Regions from separate parts of the Massilia sp. BKSP1R2A-1 genome, predicted to be linked through region 4. Evidence: predicted binding sites of a transcription regulator. Region 4 holds the regulator's gene; each other region holds the start of a gene.
The links. Region 4 encodes LexA, which represses DNA repair genes until DNA is damaged. Its sites were predicted from a motif close to ACTGTATNNNNATACAGT; they were not measured.
Positions count from the first base shown of each region.

Region 1 (4,243 bases), on a different contig from region 4:
GCCAAGACCTGGGTGGCGACCGATCCCGTCATCCAGAGCGGCGAGATGGTGGCGGAGTACCACAAGTTCTTCAGCTCGGCGGCACTCATGATGGTCAATGAGGTGCACGGGAAGGTCGAGAAGCCGAAATCCACTGCCCCAGCCAGGTAAGCGTACTCTCGAGATCAGGAGCCTTCATGCATCGCTTCACGCACGCCCTGGCGGCGCTGGCACTGGCTGCGCCCGCCGCCGCGGCCTTCGCCGCCGACACCAACGCCTTCAGCAATCCGACGGCGGGCCTCGCACTCAGCAAGCCCGCCGGCTGGCACTACCTCAGTGCGGCGCAGAACATGGACAACATCAAGCGGATGAAACTCGGCGACGAGGAGTTCCATGCCTTGATGAAGCAGTACGCCAGCGCGCCGCTGGTCGCAATGAGCAAGTACCAGGAGCCTTTCGACGACGTCAATCCCAGCTTCAAGGTCAACCTCAAGCCCTATGGCCAGCTGAAGGGCATTCCGGCGACGGAACTCATCAGGCTGATCCTGCCGCAGTTCCAGAAGACCTTCAAGGACTTCTCCCTGGTCCAGGCCCCGGTCGAGGTGAAGGTGGCAGGAATTCAGTCGGCTTACGCCCGGATCGACTACACCATGGAGTTGCCCGATGGGCGCAGCTTTCCCACTTCGTCCGAACTCTGGATCGTCCCGCGTGGAGATTATTTCTTCATGATCGGTGCAGGGACGCGGCAGGACGAAAAGACGGGCACGCGGGCGGAAATCCAGGGCATCCTCGACACCGTCAGGATCACACAATAGACACCGCCGCCGCGCCTGCCGGAGGTGGTGGCAACAGCGGCCGCTCACGAGCGGCTGCCTGCGCCGCCATCCCGAGCGCGGCGCCGGCGCCGCCCGCCCCCTCGCCCCTGGTCCCAAGGCCGTACAATGGCGCCTGTCTTCCCACTTACAGAGCGTTCATATGGAAAATAAGGACCAGCGTTACCTCGTGCAGCAAAACAAAATCGCCGATGGCGAGAAGAAGCCTCCCGTGTTTGCCAAGGTCATGCGCAGCAGGGAAGGCAAGTTCGAAGGCGTTTCCTTTATCAAGAACAAGGAAAAGGCCACGGTCATGTCGGTCGCCGAGGCGCAGGAAGTCATCGACTGGGCTGCCAGCAAGAAAAGCAATGCCGCTGAATACGCGACGAAAATCATCTGCCTGGGCCAGTAGCCCGCCCCTGCGCCATGGGCCAGGGTCTGTCTGACTGATTGAGGAAGATACAAATAATTGTTCTCTCCATCGTAGTTCAGCTCCCCTGTAAACGGCGTTATCTCCTCGCGGACGAAATTTGGACGCGCGGTCGGCGTAGCCGACCACCCTACGGAAAATACCGCTCCGCGCCCCCAAACTTACTCAGAACAGATCCAGCTGTCCCGCCGTCTTCGTGCCTGACTTGCCGCTCTTCCCCTGCAGCGCCGCCGGCACCACCAGCGGGCGCCGGAACTGGCTCGCATCGAGCCGGTCGAAGCGACTACCCAGCTTGCCCAGGCCGAGGCGCTCGACTGTCTTGGTGAAACGCTGGTGGATCAGGTCGGCCCAGACACCCTCTCCCTGCATGCGCTTGCCGAACTCGCTGTCGTAATCCTTGCCGCCGCGCATATCGCGCACACGGTTCATCACGCGCTGCGCACGCTCGGGGAAATGCGCTTCCAGCCATTGCTGGAACAGCGGATTGACCTCGAACGGCAGGCGCAGCACCACGTAATGCGCGCTGACGGCGCCGGCATCGCGCGCCGCTTCCAGGATGCGCTCTATTTCCGGTTCCGTGACGAAGGGGATGATCGGCGCCACGCTCACGCTGACCGGGATGCCGGCTTCGGTCAGCGTGCGGATGGTGCGCAGGCGCCGGGCCGGGGCCGCCGCGCGCGGTTCCAGCGTGCGCGCGATCTGCGGGTCGAGCGTGGTCAGGGTAATGGCGGCGCAGGCCTGCCCTTTCTCTGCCATCGGCGCGACCAGGTCGATGTCGCGCTCGATCAGCGAGGACTTGGTGATCAGCCCATAGGGATGCCGGCATTCCTTGAGCACTTCCAGCACCTGGCGTGTAAGGCCCCGCTCGCGCTCGCAGGGTTGATAGGCGTCGGTGTTGACGCCGATGGCGATGTGTTCCGGCACGTAGCCCGGCTTGGCGAGTTCGCGCCGCAGCAGCTCGGCCGCATTGACCTTGGCGAACAGGCGGCTTTCGAAGTCGAGGCCGGGCGACAGGCCGAGATAGCTGTGCGTGGGGCGCGCGAAGCAATAGATGCAACCCTGCTCGCAGCCGCGGTAGGGGTTCAGCGAGACGTTAAAGGGAATGTCGGGCGAACTGTTACGCGAGAGGATGCTCTTGGCGATCTCATCGCTGACGACGGTGCGGATGCCCGTCGCTTCGTCCTCGTCGCGCTCCCAGCCGTCGTCGAATTCCTCGCGGCCATTGACCTCGTAGCGGCCCTGCAGATTGGAGACGGCGCCCCGCCCCTTGCGTGCGGCGAGCGGACGCGGGCCGAGCATGGGCTGCTCGTCCAGGCGTTCTCGTTCGGGCGGGAGTTGGCGGTCGTGCACGCTGGGTCCATTACTGTATGTCTATACAGTATATTACGCCGCTCCCATCCGGAATTCAAGTGGGCCGCACGTGCGGCATGAAGGCGGCCTGCTGTTCCACAAACCCCTCGAAGGCATCGAACAGGGGGCGGAACTTTTCCGCATTGCCCTCCAGCTGGCCCAGCGCCAGGGCGGCGGCTTCCAGCGACGAGAGCTGGTGCGGCGCGTGAGCCTTGCGGATACGGTAGCCGGACGGCGCCACATCGAGCAGGGCCAGGCGCGGCAGCCGCTGCAGAAGCGGATTCAGGTAAAGCATCTTGCGGCTCTTGCGCCAGGTGGCGTCCAGCACCACCAGGCGCAGCGCGCGCGCCGGCGTCAAGGCCAAGGGCGGCGGCGCGGGCAAGGCGGCATCTCCCGGGGTCTCCGGATACAGCAGCACGGGCGTGCGCCCATCCGCATGCAGCAGCGCCTCCAGTTCGGGCGGATCAAACGCCTCGCCCACCGCCAGCGCGCTGCCGTCCACGCACAGGTGCAGCAGGCGCGCACTGTTCTTGGCGTTGCCGACCTCCAGCGGATGCTGCAGCACCAGCAGGGCCGCCTCGGAGTCGAGCGGCCTGATCCACCGGCAGATGCAGCCCGAGGCCGCCCGCAGGCACAGCGCGCAGCGCGCCCGTTTCACGATCGCTTCGCTCATGGCGCCGGCGTCCAGCCGCCGCCCAGGGCGCGGTACAGGTCGACGTGGGCCGCGAGCAGGCTGGCGCGCAGCTGCAGGACATTGGTCTCGGCGCTGAAGGCGGTGCGCTGGGCGTCCAGCTCTTCGAGGTAGGAAGCGTAGCCGTTGGCGTAGCGGTTGCGCGCCACCCGCAGCACCTCGTTCGCGGCCCGGCTGCGCGCCTCGGCTTCGAACAGCTGGCGCCGCAGGCCATCGATGCCGGCCAGCGCATTCTCGGTCTCGGCAAAGCCGGCGCGCACCGCGTTCTCGTAGGCGAACAGGGCGCGGTCGCGCACGGTGGCGGCGATGTCGGCCTGGGCGCGCAGGCGCCCTCCGTCGAAGATCGGCGCCAGCACGCTGCCGCCCACGCTCCACAACTCGACCGGATCGCGCAGCAGGCGGGCGACGCTTCCTCCCTGCGCGCCGAGCGAGGCGCTGAAGCGGATCGACGGCAGCAGCTGGTCGCGCGCAGCGGCCAGGCTGGCGTCGGCGGCCGCGACCTGCCGCTCGGTCTGGGCGATGTCGGGACGGCGGCGCAGCAGTTCCGAGGGCAGCCCCGGCGCGGGCGCCGGCAGGCGCACCTCCAGCAGCGGAACGCCGCGCGCCACCGGTCCGGGGCTGGCGCCCACCAGCAGGCGCAATGCCTGTTCCTGCTGGGCGATGGCGCGTTCCAGCTGGGGCACCACCGCGGCCGTCGCATGCAGCTCGGCCTCGGCCTGCGACATCTCCAGGCGCGAGCTGTAGCCGACCTCGAACTGGTGGCGCGCCAGCGCGAAGGAGCGCTCGCGCGAGGCCAGGGTCGCGCGCGCCAGCGCCAGCTGGGCGTCCAGGCCGAGCAGGTTGAAGTAGCCGGACGCCGTATTCGACACGATGGACAGCGCGGCCGCATCCAGGGCGGCTTCCTGCGACAGCTCCTCGAAGCGGGCTGCATCGAGCGTTGCCGCGATGCGGCCGAACAGGTCGAGTTCATAGGAGGCCTGC
Region 1 covers NZ_JBOBRE010000003.1:313,230-317,472, forward strand. The annotation lists gene ACQ7JA_RS07050 (YciI family protein) at 1-150, shown strand, start outside; gene ACQ7JA_RS07055 (hypothetical protein) at 177-794, shown strand; gene ACQ7JA_RS07060 (hypothetical protein) at 955-1,203, shown strand; gene ACQ7JA_RS07065 (PA0069 family radical SAM protein) at 1,387-2,520, opposite strand; gene ACQ7JA_RS07070 (tRNA-uridine aminocarboxypropyltransferase) at 2,627-3,244, opposite strand; gene ACQ7JA_RS07075 (efflux transporter outer membrane subunit) at 3,241-4,243, opposite strand, start outside.
Region 1: ACQ7JA_RS07065 (PA0069 family radical SAM protein) is a predicted target of LexA. The motif match lies at 2,584-2,601, and genes of this name have one in related genera.

Region 2 (4,243 bases), on a different contig from region 4:
AGATGGTCTTGCGATCCACCCCGGCCTGGGCGAAGACCTGGTCGAGCAGCTTGCCGGCCGGGCCGACGAAGGGCTTGCCGGCCAGGTCTTCCTGGTCGCCGGGCTGCTCGCCGACGATCATGATGGGCGCGCGTTTCGATCCTTCCCCCGGCACGGCCTGGGTGGCGTACTGCCACAGCTCGCAGCGCCGGCATTCGTCGAGCTTGGAAGGCTGCTCGCGCTCCGGCTGGGCCTTCTCCGCCGAGATCGGGATCGTCGTCGCCCCGCGCTTGGCGCCGACCGCCTGTACCTGTCCGATCTTGCGTGCGCCGAGTTCGGCCTGGCTCACGAGCGACGGCACGATGGCGCCTTCCGGGAGGTTCTTCCAGAAGCGCGCCGGGATGTGGCTCTGCATCAGCTGGGCGTTCACGCGCGCCGGGTTGAAGATGCTGCGGTAGTAGGTGAGCCAGAGCGCCTCGCCGGCATCGTCGAGATCCGCCGCGCTCGACATCAGGGGGCCGGTGTTGTGCAGCGTGGCGCCGTCCCACAGGACGCTGGCCTCGGGCGTGGCGATCATCCAGCTCACCTTGCCCATGCGGGCGACGAAATGTTCGGCCACCTGGGGCAGGACGTCGTGGCGCGGCTCGAACCAGGCCACGAAGCGCGGCGGGCCGGCATCCACGGGCCGCTCGCGGAATCGGATGTAGGCATGCATGTCGTGCTCCTCGCGACGCACCGCCTTCACCATGGCGTGCAGGCGTCCGCCGTCCGGGTCGGCGGGCGACTGCACGTCATGCTCGCCCTGGGTCCAGCGCCACACCACGCGGTAGAGGAAGGCCCAGCGGTCCGGGTCGCGGAAGCAGGCGGCGCGCTGCAGCATCTCCATCAGCGAGCGTGGCAGGTGCGGCGCCGCTTTCGTTTGACTGGATGGGATGGCTGCACTATCGGGCGGCCCGGCGCTCGGCGTCGCACCCGAGAACAGGTCGTCGGCGCCCGGCCTGGTCCACGTCACCGCCTCGGGCGGCACGCCGGCGCGCAGCAGCTCGCGCGCCGCCTCGCGCCATTCGGCGAAGCTGTTCACCGCGAGGAAGGCGCCGCCGTTCGCGGCAGCGCCGGCGGCGCTGGCGGCGTCGGGATTCATGCCGCCTGCAGTTCCGGCCACAGGTTCATCTGCTCGGGCGCGTCGGCCAGGTGACGCCGCAGGATGTGGGAACTGGCGGCTCCGTCAGCCGGCTTGTAGTCGGCGGTGACGATGAAGGGAGCCAGCTTCTTCATGCTGCAGCGCAGGCGCGACAGGTCTTCCCAGCGGATACGGCGGATGCGGCGCAGCTCGACGATGCGCTTTGCATTGCGGATGCCGATGCCGGGCACGCGCGCAATCATGGTCTCGTCGGCGCGGTTCAGGTCGAGCGGGAAATGCTCGCGGTTACTCAATGCCCAGCCCAGCTTGGGGTCGACGTCGAGCGCCAGGTTGCCGGACGTCGGCATCAGCTCGCCCGCCGTGAAGCCGTAGCCGCGCAGCAGGAAGTCGGCCTGGTAGAGGCGGTGCTCGCGCAGCAGCGGCGGTGGCGCCAGGGGCACGCTCTTCGGGCTCTGCGGGATGGGGCTGAAGGCCGAGTAGTAGACGCGCTTGAGTTTATAGCTGCCGTAGAGCGTCTCGGCGGTGTTCAGGATGGTGTGGTCGTCGCTGCTGTCGGCGCCGACGATCATCTGGGTGCTCTGCCCGGCCGGCGCGAAGTTCGGCGCCTTCGGTTCTTCCGCCTTTTCGTCCAGCTTGCGGCGGATCGAGCCCATCGCGAGCTTGATGGTGTGGACGTTTTTTTCCGGCGCGAGGCGGCTCACGCTGTCGTGGGTGGGCAGCTCGATGTTGACGGACAGGCGGTCGGCCCAGCGGCCCGCTTCCTCGATGAGCAGCGGATCGGCATCAGGGATGGTCTTGAGATGGATGTAGCCGCGGAATTTATGGACTTCACGCAGCTGGCGCGCCACGGCCACCAGCTGCTCCATCGTGTAGTCGGCTGACTGGATGATGCCCGAGCTCAGGAACAGTCCGTCGATGTAGTTGCGCACGTAGAAATCATGCGTGAGCTTGACCACCTCTTCCACCGAGAATCGGGCGCGCGGCACGTTGGACGAGCGGCGGTTGATGCAGTACTGGCAGTCGTAGATACAGAAATTGGTGAGCAGGATCTTCAGCAGCGACACGCAGCGGCCGTCGGGCGTGTAGCTGTGGCAGATGCCCATGCCGGTGGTGGCGCCGAAGCCGTCCTTGTCTTCGGAACTACGTTTCGGCGCGCCACTGCTGGCGCAGGACGCGTCGTATTTCGCGGCGTCGGCCAGGATTTCTAGCTTGTCGGTAAGTTCCATCGCGAGAGGTGAACTGTATGGGCATACAGTATACTATCGCGCGCGTATGCACAGGTGAGCGGGGTCAACTGTGTGCGGTTCAAAGGCGGGGCATGTTCCTGATGAGGCGGTTCAGGTCCTGGTAGGGTGGGCAGATTCTGCCCACGCGTTCGAATCACGTCTCATGGCCCGCTCCGTGGCTCGAATCCGTTCGTTGACCGTGTGGGCGGAATCCGCCCACCCTACAACTGCCAGATCAGCGGATCGGCTTGCCGTCCGCATCCACCACGCTCACCGTCCCCCAGCCCAGCGAACGCACACCCGCCTCGATCTTGCGCAGGTCGCCGATCACGATCCACACCGCCTCATCCGGCTTGATGAACTTCGACGACGCGGCGCCCAGCTGCTCCGGGCTCAGGGCGCGCACATTCGACGCATACTTGTTCCAGTAGTCGTCGGCCAGGCCCAGGTTCACGGTTTCCAGCCCGGCCGCTTCCAGCGCGGCGAGGGTGGAGAAGCGGCCCGGCAGGCGCGCGGTCATGTTGCGCATGATGCTCTCGTACTCGGCGCCGACCAGCGGACGTTCGCCGGCCACGCCGCGCAGCTCCTTCTGCACTTCACGCATCGCTTCGACCGTCTTGTCGGTCTGGACCGGCGCGATGATGTAGAAGGGACGCTGGCCGCGGACGTCGGTCAGGCGGGCCTGGGTGCCGTAGCTCCAGTGCTTGTCCAGGCGCAGGTTGCGGTTCAGGCGCGAGGTCGCCATGCCGCCGAAGTTCATCATGACCGGCTCCATCGCCAGGTCTTCGGGCTGGCCCTGGACTTGCGAGACGTGGGTCGCGACGATGGTCGACTGCGGCGCGTCCGGCTTGTCGACCAGGATCAGGCGCTTGCCCTGGGTCGCAGGCACGGTGCTCATCTTCTTGGCGGGAGCTTGTCCCTGCTGCCACTTGCCGAAGCTCGCTTCCAGCATCGGCAGGAGCTTCTCCATGGTGGTGTCGCCGGCCACGACGATGGTGGCGCTGCCCGGCTTGAACCAGGTGGCGTGCCATGCGGCGAGGTCGTCGCGGGTGATCGACTGGACGCTGCCTTCGAAGCCGGAGGCCGGTTTGCCGTAGGCGTGTTCCGGGCCGTACAGGACCGCCGGGACCAGGCGCAGGGCCAGGCTGTTCGGCTGGGCCTTTTCCTGGCCGATGCCGGCGATGCGGCGGGTCTTCGCGAGCGCGAACTGGTCTTGCGGGAAGCTCGGCGCCAGCGCCGCTTCGGCCATCAGGTTCAGTGACGGCGCCAGGTTGGCGCTGGTGGCCTGCAGGCGCACCAGGGACTGGTCCTGGCCGGTACCGGTGGTCAGGCGCGCGCCGAGATTTTCCAGCGCGTCCGACAGGGCGAAGGCGTCACGCGACTTGGTGCCCTTGTCCAGCAGGTCCAGCGCCAGCGAAGCGGCGCCCGCCTTGGCGGCCGTGTCGGACGCCGCGCCGGCGTCGACCGCCAGCGAGACGTTGACGATCGGCGCGGTGTGGCGCTCGAGCAGCACGACCTTCAAGCCGTTCTTCAGCTGGCCGCGCTGCAGGGCCGGGAACTTCACGTCCGGCGCGTCGCCCAGGGCCGGCAGCTTCTTGCGGTCGATGGTCGACTTGGTCGCCGCCAGCTTGGCCGAAGGACGCACGGTCATGGTGTAGTGGTTGGCGCGCAGCCAGCGGTTGGCGGCAGCCTTGACGTCTTGCGGGGTGCTGGTGGCGAACAGCTCGAGGCGGTCGAGGTAGGCGTCCGGCTTGCCGCCGTAGGTCTCGCTTTCGGCCAGCACGTCGGAACGGCCGCCCATGCCGCCCAGGCGCTCCACGCTGCGCGCGAAGCCGGCCAGGTCGCTGGTCTTCACACGCTTGAGTTCAGCTTCGGTCGGGCCTTTTTCCAGCAGCTC
Region 2 covers NZ_JBOBRE010000015.1:128,078-132,320, reverse strand. The annotation lists gene ACQ7JA_RS20805 (UdgX family uracil-DNA binding protein) at 1-1,120, opposite strand, end outside; gene ACQ7JA_RS20800 (putative DNA modification/repair radical SAM protein) at 1,117-2,346, opposite strand; gene ACQ7JA_RS20795 (M16 family metallopeptidase) at 2,582-4,243, opposite strand, start outside.
Region 2: ACQ7JA_RS20800 (putative DNA modification/repair radical SAM protein) is a predicted target of LexA. The motif match lies at 2,359-2,376, and genes of this name have one in related genera.

Region 3 (4,243 bases), on a different contig from region 4:
AGAAGCGGAGTCGCGGCCCGGGGGCGCGATGGGTCGGTATCGGGCGGGGGGCTACGAAAGGTCAACAGACAAGCGCCAGCGTGCAGCGCCATCGCCCGTTGAGGAATATGCCTGGGCATATCGGGAATGACGCTCCACGCTGGCGCCGGAGCTGCGCTGCCCGAGCGGGAGCGCGAGAATGAGGGTGATATGGACAGGCCTGCGGCCGCGCCTGGCATATCGTCGGAGCAAGCCTGGGGCCAGGCCGGCTCGTCAGGGACAGCAGGCTCGAACTACAAACCTGCCTACAGCTCGTCGTCGTCGGGAGCGCCCTGCATTGCGATCCGGGCAGCGCGTTGGGAGAAGCCACGCTGCAGCAGGAAACGCATCTGCTTGGCACGCTCGGCCGCATCGGCGGCGACGGTGCCGAACTTGCGCCGCCACACTTCGATGGCGCGCGTCGTTTCGCTGTCGGCGAGCTCGGCCTTGATCTCGGCCAGTGCTTCGCCGGTAACGCCATGGCTTTGGAGCTCGGCCATGACGCGGCTGTTACCGAAACGGCCCGCCTTCCTGTTGATCAGGGATTCGGCGAACCTTTCCTGCGACAGCCAGTTGTTCTTTTCAAGGAAATCGAGGAGGGCTTCCACATCATCGCCCTCCTCGGCATAACGGGCCAGCTTACGGCCCAGCTCGAGCCGGCTGTGTTCGCGCATCGAGAGGAAACGAAGCGCGCGTCCTTTCAGGCTGAGCTGGGGTGCTGGCATGTGCTACTGATACTCCAGGCGGTCCGGCGTTTTAGCGACCCGGCGATTACTCGCCGACTGCCTTCAGGTTCGGCTTGCCGCCGTCCTTGCCGCCGTCTTCAGCAGCGACCGGCGGCAGTTCGCGCACGCCCAGGGCGACACGGACCTTGTTCTCGATTTCGCGTGCCAGTGCCGGACGCTCTTTCAGGAACAGGCGGGCGTTGTCCTTGCCCTGGCCGATACGTTCGCCGTTGTAGGAGTACCAGGAGCCCGACTTCTCGACGATCTTGTTGTCGGCGCCCAGATCCAGGATTTCGCCTTCGCGCGAGGTGCCTTCTCCGTACAGGATGTCGAAGTGGGCTTCCTTGAACGGCGGCGCGATCTTGTTCTTGACGACCTTGACCTTGGTTTCGTTACCGATCACCTCGTCACCCGACTTGATCGAACCGGTACGGCGGATGTCCATGCGCACGGAGGCGTAGAACTTCAGCGCGTTACCGCCGGTCGTGGTTTCCGGGCTGCCGAACATCACACCGATCTTCATACGGATCTGGTTGATGAAGATGACCAGGGTGTTGGTACGGTTGATCGAGCCGGTCAGCTTGCGCAGCGCCTGGGACATCAGGCGTGCCTGCAGGCCCGGCAGCGAGTCGCCCATGTCGCCTTCGATCTCGGCGCGCGGGGTCAGCGCCGCCACCGAGTCGATGACCACGAGGTCGACCGAACCCGAACGCACCAGGGCGTCGGTGATTTCGAGGGCTTGCTCGCCGGTGTCCGGCTGCGAGATCAGCAGGTCGCCCAGGTTGATGCCCAGCTTTTGCGCGTAGGTCACGTCGAGCGCGTGCTCGGCGTCGATGAAGGCGCAGGTGCCGCCGAGCTTTTGCATCTGGGCGATGGTCTGCAGGGTCAGGGTGGTTTTACCCGACGATTCCGGACCGTAGATTTCGACGATACGGCCGCGCGGCAGGCCACCGACGCCGAGCGCGATGTCCAGGCCCAGCGAGCCGGTGGAAACAGTCTGCACTTCCTCGACCGGTGCGCTGGTGTCCATGCGCATGACCGAGCCCTTGCCGAACTGCTTTTCAATCTGCGCCAGGGCGGCTGCGAGTGCCTTGCCCTTTTCAGCGACGTTTAATGCGGTTTTTTTGTCGTCCATGGTGTACTTTCAGCTGTGGAGTAGGCAAGGTAGGGGCGCTACCACGCAAATCAAGAGTTACTACTGTATATAAATCCAGTAGTTTAGGCAAGCGAAAAATGGCGGTGTGGTAGGCTCGCATTGTTGCGATAAATCAAACACAATAGGGGCCGTTCTGGTCTAAATGTTCTACCGAGGTCCCCATGCGAATTTTGCTCGCCGAAGATGATAGCGTACTTGCCGATGGATTAACGCGGTCGCTGCGCCAGTCCGGCTACGCCATCGATTGCGTCAAGAACGGCCAGGATGCCGACACGGCCCTGTCCACCCAGGAGTTCGACCTCCTCATCCTCGATCTCGGCCTGCCCAAGCTGTCCGGCCTGGAAGTGCTGCGCCGCCTGCGCGCCCGCTCCTCGCTCCTGCCGGTGCTGATCCTCACCGCCGCCGATTCGGTCGAGCAGCGCGTCGAAGGCCTGGACCTGGGCGCCGACGACTACATGGCCAAGCCCTTCGCCCTGTCCGAGCTGGAGGCGCGGGTGCGCGCCCTCACCCGCCGCGGCGCCGGCGGCGGCCCCACTGTCGTGAAACACGGACCGCTGGTCTACGACCAGGTCGGCCGCAGCGCCTATATCAACGACCAGATGCTCGACCTGTCGGCGCGCGAGCTCGGCCTGCTGGAAGTGCTGCTGGCGCGCACCGGACGCCTGGTCTCGAAGGAGCAGCTGGTCGACCACCTGTGCGAATGGGGCGAGGAAGTCTCGAACAACGCCATCGAGGTCTACGTGCACCGCCTGCGCAAGAAGATCGAGGTCGGCGGCGTGCGCATCGCCACCGTGCGCGGCCTTGGCTACTGCCTCGAAAAATACTCGGATACCCCGCGCACTCCTACGCCAGAGAGCAAGTGAACGATCGCGACGCCGGGCTGGAAGCCGGTCCTCCGGAGCCGCCGCAGCAGGCCGCTCCCCTCTACGTCCCGCCCAATCCCGAGCCGGACGAGAACATCCGCCACTCGCTGTTCGGCGAGATCCTCGACTGGATGCTGGCGCCGCTGCTGCTGCTGTGGCCGATGAGCATCGCCATCACCTACCTGGTGGCGAAGTCGATCGCCAACCAGCCCTTCGACGACGCCCTCGAAGACCGCGTGACCGTGCTGTCGCAGCAGATCCGCACCGTGTCCGGCAAGCCCGTGGTGCAGCTGCCCGGCAGCGCGCGCGACGTGCTTCGCGCCGACGACGTCGACAGCGTCTACTTCCAGATCAGCGGCCCGGCCGGACTGCACCTGGACGGCGACCGCGACCTGCCGCGCCCGCGCGCCGGCAGCAGCGACGACCAGGCGCGCGGCGGCGCCGTCTCCTTCCGCAACGACAGCATCCACGGCACGCCGGTGCGGGTCGCCTATTCCTATGTGAACCTGGACCCGCTGCGCGAGCCCGGCAAGGGCGCGGAGCCCGAGCTGGCCCTGGTGCAGGTGGCCGAGACCCTGGACAAGCGTGCCCACCTGGCCAACGAGATCATCAAGGGCGTGATCCTGCCCCAGTTCATCATCCTGCCGGTGATCCTGGCCCTGGTCTGGTTCGCCCTCTCGCGCGGCCTGTCTCCGCTGGCCGAGCTGCAGCAACGCATCCGCGCCCGGCCCCAGGACGACCTGTCGCCGATCGATCCGCGCCAGGTGCCGGAAGAGATCTCGCCGCTGGTCGGCTCCTTCAACGACATGCTCGAACGCCTGGCCCAGACCGTGGAGATGCAGAAGCGCTTCATCGCCGACGCCGCCCACCAGATGAAGACGCCGCTGGCCGGCATGCGCATGCAGTCCGAGCTGGCCCTGCGCCAGGTCGACCCCGGCGAGATCCACCGCTCGCTCGAGCAGCTGGCCACGAGTTCGGAATCGGCCACCCGCCTGGTCAACCAGCTGCTGGCGCTCGCGCGCGCCGAGAACCAGCCGCACGCCGGCCTGGCCTTCGAGGAGATCGACCTGGCCCAGCTGGCGCGCGCCACCGTGCAGGACTGGGTGCAGGCCTCGTTTGCCGCCCAGATCGACCTTGGCCTCGAACTGCCCGAAGAACCGCAGGACAAGCCGCTGCCGATCGCCGGCAACGCCCTGATGCTGCGCGAACTGCTGTCGAACCTGATCGACAACGCGCTGCGCTACACGCCCTCCGGTGGCAGCGTGACGGTGCGGGTGCGGCGCGACGGCGAGCAGGCCCTGCTCGAGGTCGAGGACACCGGTCCCGGCATCGCCCCCACCGAGCGCGCCCACGTGTTCGAGCGCTTCTACCGCATTCTCGGCACGAATGTGCAGGGCAGCGGCCTGGGGCTGGCCATCGTGCGCGAGATCGCCCAGCAGCACGGGGCCGAGATCGACATCTTCAACAACCCGCGCAGCCAT
Region 3 covers NZ_JBOBRE010000017.1:67,863-72,105, reverse strand. The annotation lists gene recX (recombination regulator RecX) at 285-743, opposite strand; gene recA (recombinase RecA) at 790-1,878, opposite strand; gene ACQ7JA_RS22035 (response regulator) at 2,061-2,762, shown strand; gene ACQ7JA_RS22030 (sensor histidine kinase) at 2,759-4,243, shown strand, end outside.
Region 3: recA (recombinase RecA) is a predicted target of LexA. The motif match lies at 1,941-1,958, and genes of this name have one in related genera.

Region 4 (4,243 bases):
TGGCTGTCCTCGACCGGCGCAAGATCCATGGCGCCGAGATTGCCTACTGGACCCAGCAATACGACGGCGCCGACCTGCGTGCAGGCAAGTTCGACTGCCCGATGCCGGCGATCCCGGAGGCCTCGAGGACCAACGAGGAAATCAAGGCCACCAAGGATGCCATCGACAGCTGGCGCGCCTGCCAGCAGGGCTTCATGGCCAACTTCAATGCGACGGTATCGGACGGCAAGCATATTCCTGCCGAGGTGCTGGGCATGATGACGCCATCGGAAGTCAAGCGCGCCCGCGACCATGTGCAGGCGGTCTATGCCAGCCTGAAGGCGAAGGCCATCGCCGACGTCAACACCGTCGCCAGCAAGCAGATGGAATGGCATAAAGCGACGGACGCCTTCGCCAAGGAAGAAAACCTGCGCATGGCCATGCGCGCCGACGAGGAAAAGCGCATGTACATCGAGCAGCAGCGCCGCCAGAATGACGATCGGCGCCTGCTGATGGATCGTAAGCCCAGCACGAAGCCGGCCCCACCGGTTGTGGCCCCTACCCGGCGCTAAGCTTTCCGGCAGCCCTGGCTGCCGGAATTGTTTCAACGGTTGAGCGAGCGGCGCACTTGCCGCTATCATGGGGCTCCATCCCTCACCGTGTGCGACCATGAAGACCAAGCTGTTCCTTGCCTCCCTGCTGCTGTGCGGCGCCGCCTTTGCCGGCGAACTGGAAGACGCCAACGCCCTGTTCGAGAAGCAGGACTACGCGGGCGCCATGAAGCTCTACACCAAGCTCGCCAATGCCGGCAATCCGGCCGCCCAGCAGGCCCTCGGCCAGATGTATTTCTACGGCGAGGCGGGGCAGGTCGACGAGGCGAAGGCGGTCGAGCTGTTCAAGAAGGCGGCTGCCAAGGGCAACAAGGTCGCGATCGCCTCGCTCGAGCTGATCGACCAGCGCGCCAAGCGCCGCGCCGACATCGACTACTGGATCAAGGGCTACGATGGCGCCGACCTGAAGACGGGCGAGTACCGCTGCGTGGCGCCGCGCATTCCGGCGATGTCGAAGATCAACGCCGATATCGACCGCATCGGTGCGGCCGTGAAGGCCTGGCAGGAGTGCTACAACAAGTACGTCACCCACCTGAACAATTCCATGCCCCTGGCCAAGCGCATTCCCGCCGACATCCAGAAGCTGATGAACAAGGAAGAGACGGAGAAGTCGAACGCCTACCTGGCCCAGCTGCAGGAAAACCTGAGCGAAGAGGCGAGGGTGAGCTCGAAGCTGCTGCTGGCCGATTTCGACGCCTGGCGCAAGGCGACGGAAAGCTATGTGGAGCAGCACAACAAGATGGTCAAGGACGCCAAGAAGGATTCCTACTGGGCGGACAAGAAGATCCAGTAAGACGAATGCGCCAATAAAAAACGGGGTAGTCGAGGCCAGCGGCCCCGACTACCCCGTTGTGCGTGTGAAGCGCGGACTCAGTGCCAGCTGCGCATCAGCCCCACGGCCAGGCCTTCGAGTGCGAATTCGTCTTCCGGCGATACCTGGATGACCTTGAAGTCAGGGTTTTCCGGCAACAGCTCGACCATGTTGCCGGTCTTGCGGTAGCGCTTGACGGTGACTTCCTCGCCCAGGCGGGCGACCACGATCTGGCCGTTCTTGGCGCTGTCGATCTTCTTGACCGCCAGGAAGTCGCCATCGCAGATGCCGGCATCGCGCATCGACCAGCCCTTGACCTTCAGCAGGAAGTCCGGACGGGCCGAGAACATGGCGGCGTCGACGGAATAGGTGGCTTCCACGTGTTCCTGGGCCAGGATGGGCGAGCCGGCGGCCACGCGGCCGACCAGCGGCAGCGACATCATGAGGGCGGCCGGCGGCATCGGGATCTGTTCGACCGAGGCGCCCACCAGGCGGATGCCGCGCGAGGTGCCCGGGGAAATCTCGATGGCGCCCTTGCGCGCCAGCGCCTGCAGATGTTCCTCGGCGGCATTGGCCGACTTGAAGCCCAGTTCGGCCGCGATTTCGGCGCGGGTCGGCGGGAAACCGGTGTTCTCGATCGCTTCCTTGATCAGGTTGAGGATCTGTTCTTGCCTTGCAGTGAGCTTGAGCATGGATGTACCACTGATATCATTCGAGACTGTATTTTTATACAGTGTTCGAGCAAACGCAAGCTATTTCGTTGTCTCAAGCGCGGTTTGTGTGTAAGTTACGCGCGGGGTGCGTTCTACGCACCGTTTGAACATGCCGCCTACAGTCGGCCGGCGAAGCATGCTCCGCAGAAAAATTTTCAAAAGGTAACTACATGGCAAAGCTCGGGTGCCTTCAGCACATTAAGCTTAGCGGTTTTCGCTCAATACGTTCGCTTGATCTAGAGCTGAAGAGATTGAATGTCCTCATTGGTCCGAATGGGGCTGGCAAATCGAATTTCATCAGCTTCTTCAAGTTCATGAATCGTTTGCTTGAAAAGGAGCTGCAGCTCTTCGTGCGAGCCGGACTAAACGGCGCGGATCGCACACTTTTTTTTGGACGCAAGACAACGGATGAGCTCCATATCGATCTCCATTTTTCGCCTAATGGTTACCGAGCCACAATGGTGGCGACCAATGACGATAGTTTGGTGTTCAAACGTGAGCAGGCATTGTTTCACGGTGGTGAAATAGGCTACGCAGGGGGTACGAAGGTGCGAGACCTCGCGCCGCCCGGTGCGGCAGAGTCAGGCCTCCCGCTGCCCGGTACCGGCACGCCTAGTCAGCACGTCGCGGGCTACCTGCGTGACTGGAAGGTTTACCATTTTCACGACACTAGCGACACAGCACGTGTCAAGGGTGCGTATAGCATTCATGCAACAGAGCGCCTGCTACCACAGGGGGAGAACTTAGCTGCTTTCCTGTATGACATACGTGAAACTGAAAATTACCGTCGCATAGTCCATACCATTCAACGCGTTGCCCCATACTTTCATGACTTTGTGTTCGTGCCTGAGCCAAACGACACTATTCGCCTGCGCTGGAAACACAAGGGAAGTGAAGATTACTTTGATGCGACGATGCTTTCAGATGGAACTCTGCGTTTCATTTGCATGGCAACCTTGCTCTTGCAGCCAAAATTGCCAACTATCATTCTTTTGGATGAGCCTGAGCTTGGCTTGCATCCATTCGCTATGCAGCTCTTGGCCGCGATGATGCGCTCAGCGAGTGAGATCACGCAGATCATTGCTTCGACGCAGTCAGTGACGTTAGCGAATCAATTTTCTTGGGAGGACATGGTCGTTGTCGATCAAGTGGAAAACGCATCGGCTTTTCGTCGCCTGAGCGAGGTCGAGGTCTCGGAGTGGATGAAAGAATACCGGATCGGTGATATCTGGGAGATGAATGTCCTGGGAGGGACGCCGGAATGACGCGCTTGGCAATTAGCGTCGAAGGTGCGACCGAGCGGGAGTTTGTCCAGCGCGTACTAAAGCCGTACCTGACCCCTTTCGGAAAGCAGGTTACCGCCATCGACCTTCGTGGTAATGTGAGTCTGGATAAAATGGCTGGGCAACTGCCTGCGCTGTTCGGATCATTCGATCGAGTCAGTACCCTTTACGACTTCTACGGCTTTAAAGGGCGCGGCACTTTGTCCGTAGACGAGCTTGAAGCAGAAATGGTGGCTCGAGTGGGGGAGGGAAGGGGCCAGCGCTTTTTGCCATATATCCAAAAATATGAGTTCGAAGCGCTACTGTTCGCGGTTCCCGCTCATGTGGTGGAATGGTTGAGTGGTGGAGATGCTGAGCTAGTGCTACTGAACGATGCAGTGCACCGTAGTGGCTCGCCCGAGAACGTGAACGGAGCAGTGGAGACAAGTCCATCTCATCGATTGAAAAACATCTTCAAAGCCTACGACAAAAAACTACATGGTCCTGAGATTCTCGAGCTGGCAGGACTTCAGGAAATTCGAGCGCATTGTCCCAGATTTGATATGTGGGTGACCCGGCTGGAGGCGCTCTAGTCCTGTTGCTGCGGTTCGCAATCCATGCTATGATCGTGGGCTTTCCCTTCCCACACTCGTCTTGACGCCGAGGTGGGCATTTGTTTAAACGTCCTTAAGGAGTGTTGCATGCGTCATTATGAAATCGTTTTTATCGTCCACCCGGACCAGAGCGAGCAAGTCCCGGCGATGATCGAGCGTTACAAGACCACGGTGACCAGCCGCGGCGGTAACATCCATCGCGTGGAAGACTGGGGCCGCCGTCAAATGGCTTACCAGATCCAGAAGCTGCCGA
Region 4 covers NZ_JBOBRE010000008.1:243,071-247,313, forward strand. The annotation lists gene ACQ7JA_RS14580 (tetratricopeptide repeat protein) at 1-551, shown strand, start outside; gene ACQ7JA_RS14585 (tetratricopeptide repeat protein) at 649-1,383, shown strand; gene lexA (transcriptional repressor LexA) at 1,461-2,093, opposite strand; gene ACQ7JA_RS14595 (AAA family ATPase) at 2,285-3,379, shown strand; gene ACQ7JA_RS14600 (DUF4276 family protein) at 3,376-3,969, shown strand; gene rpsF (30S ribosomal protein S6) at 4,078-4,243, shown strand, end outside.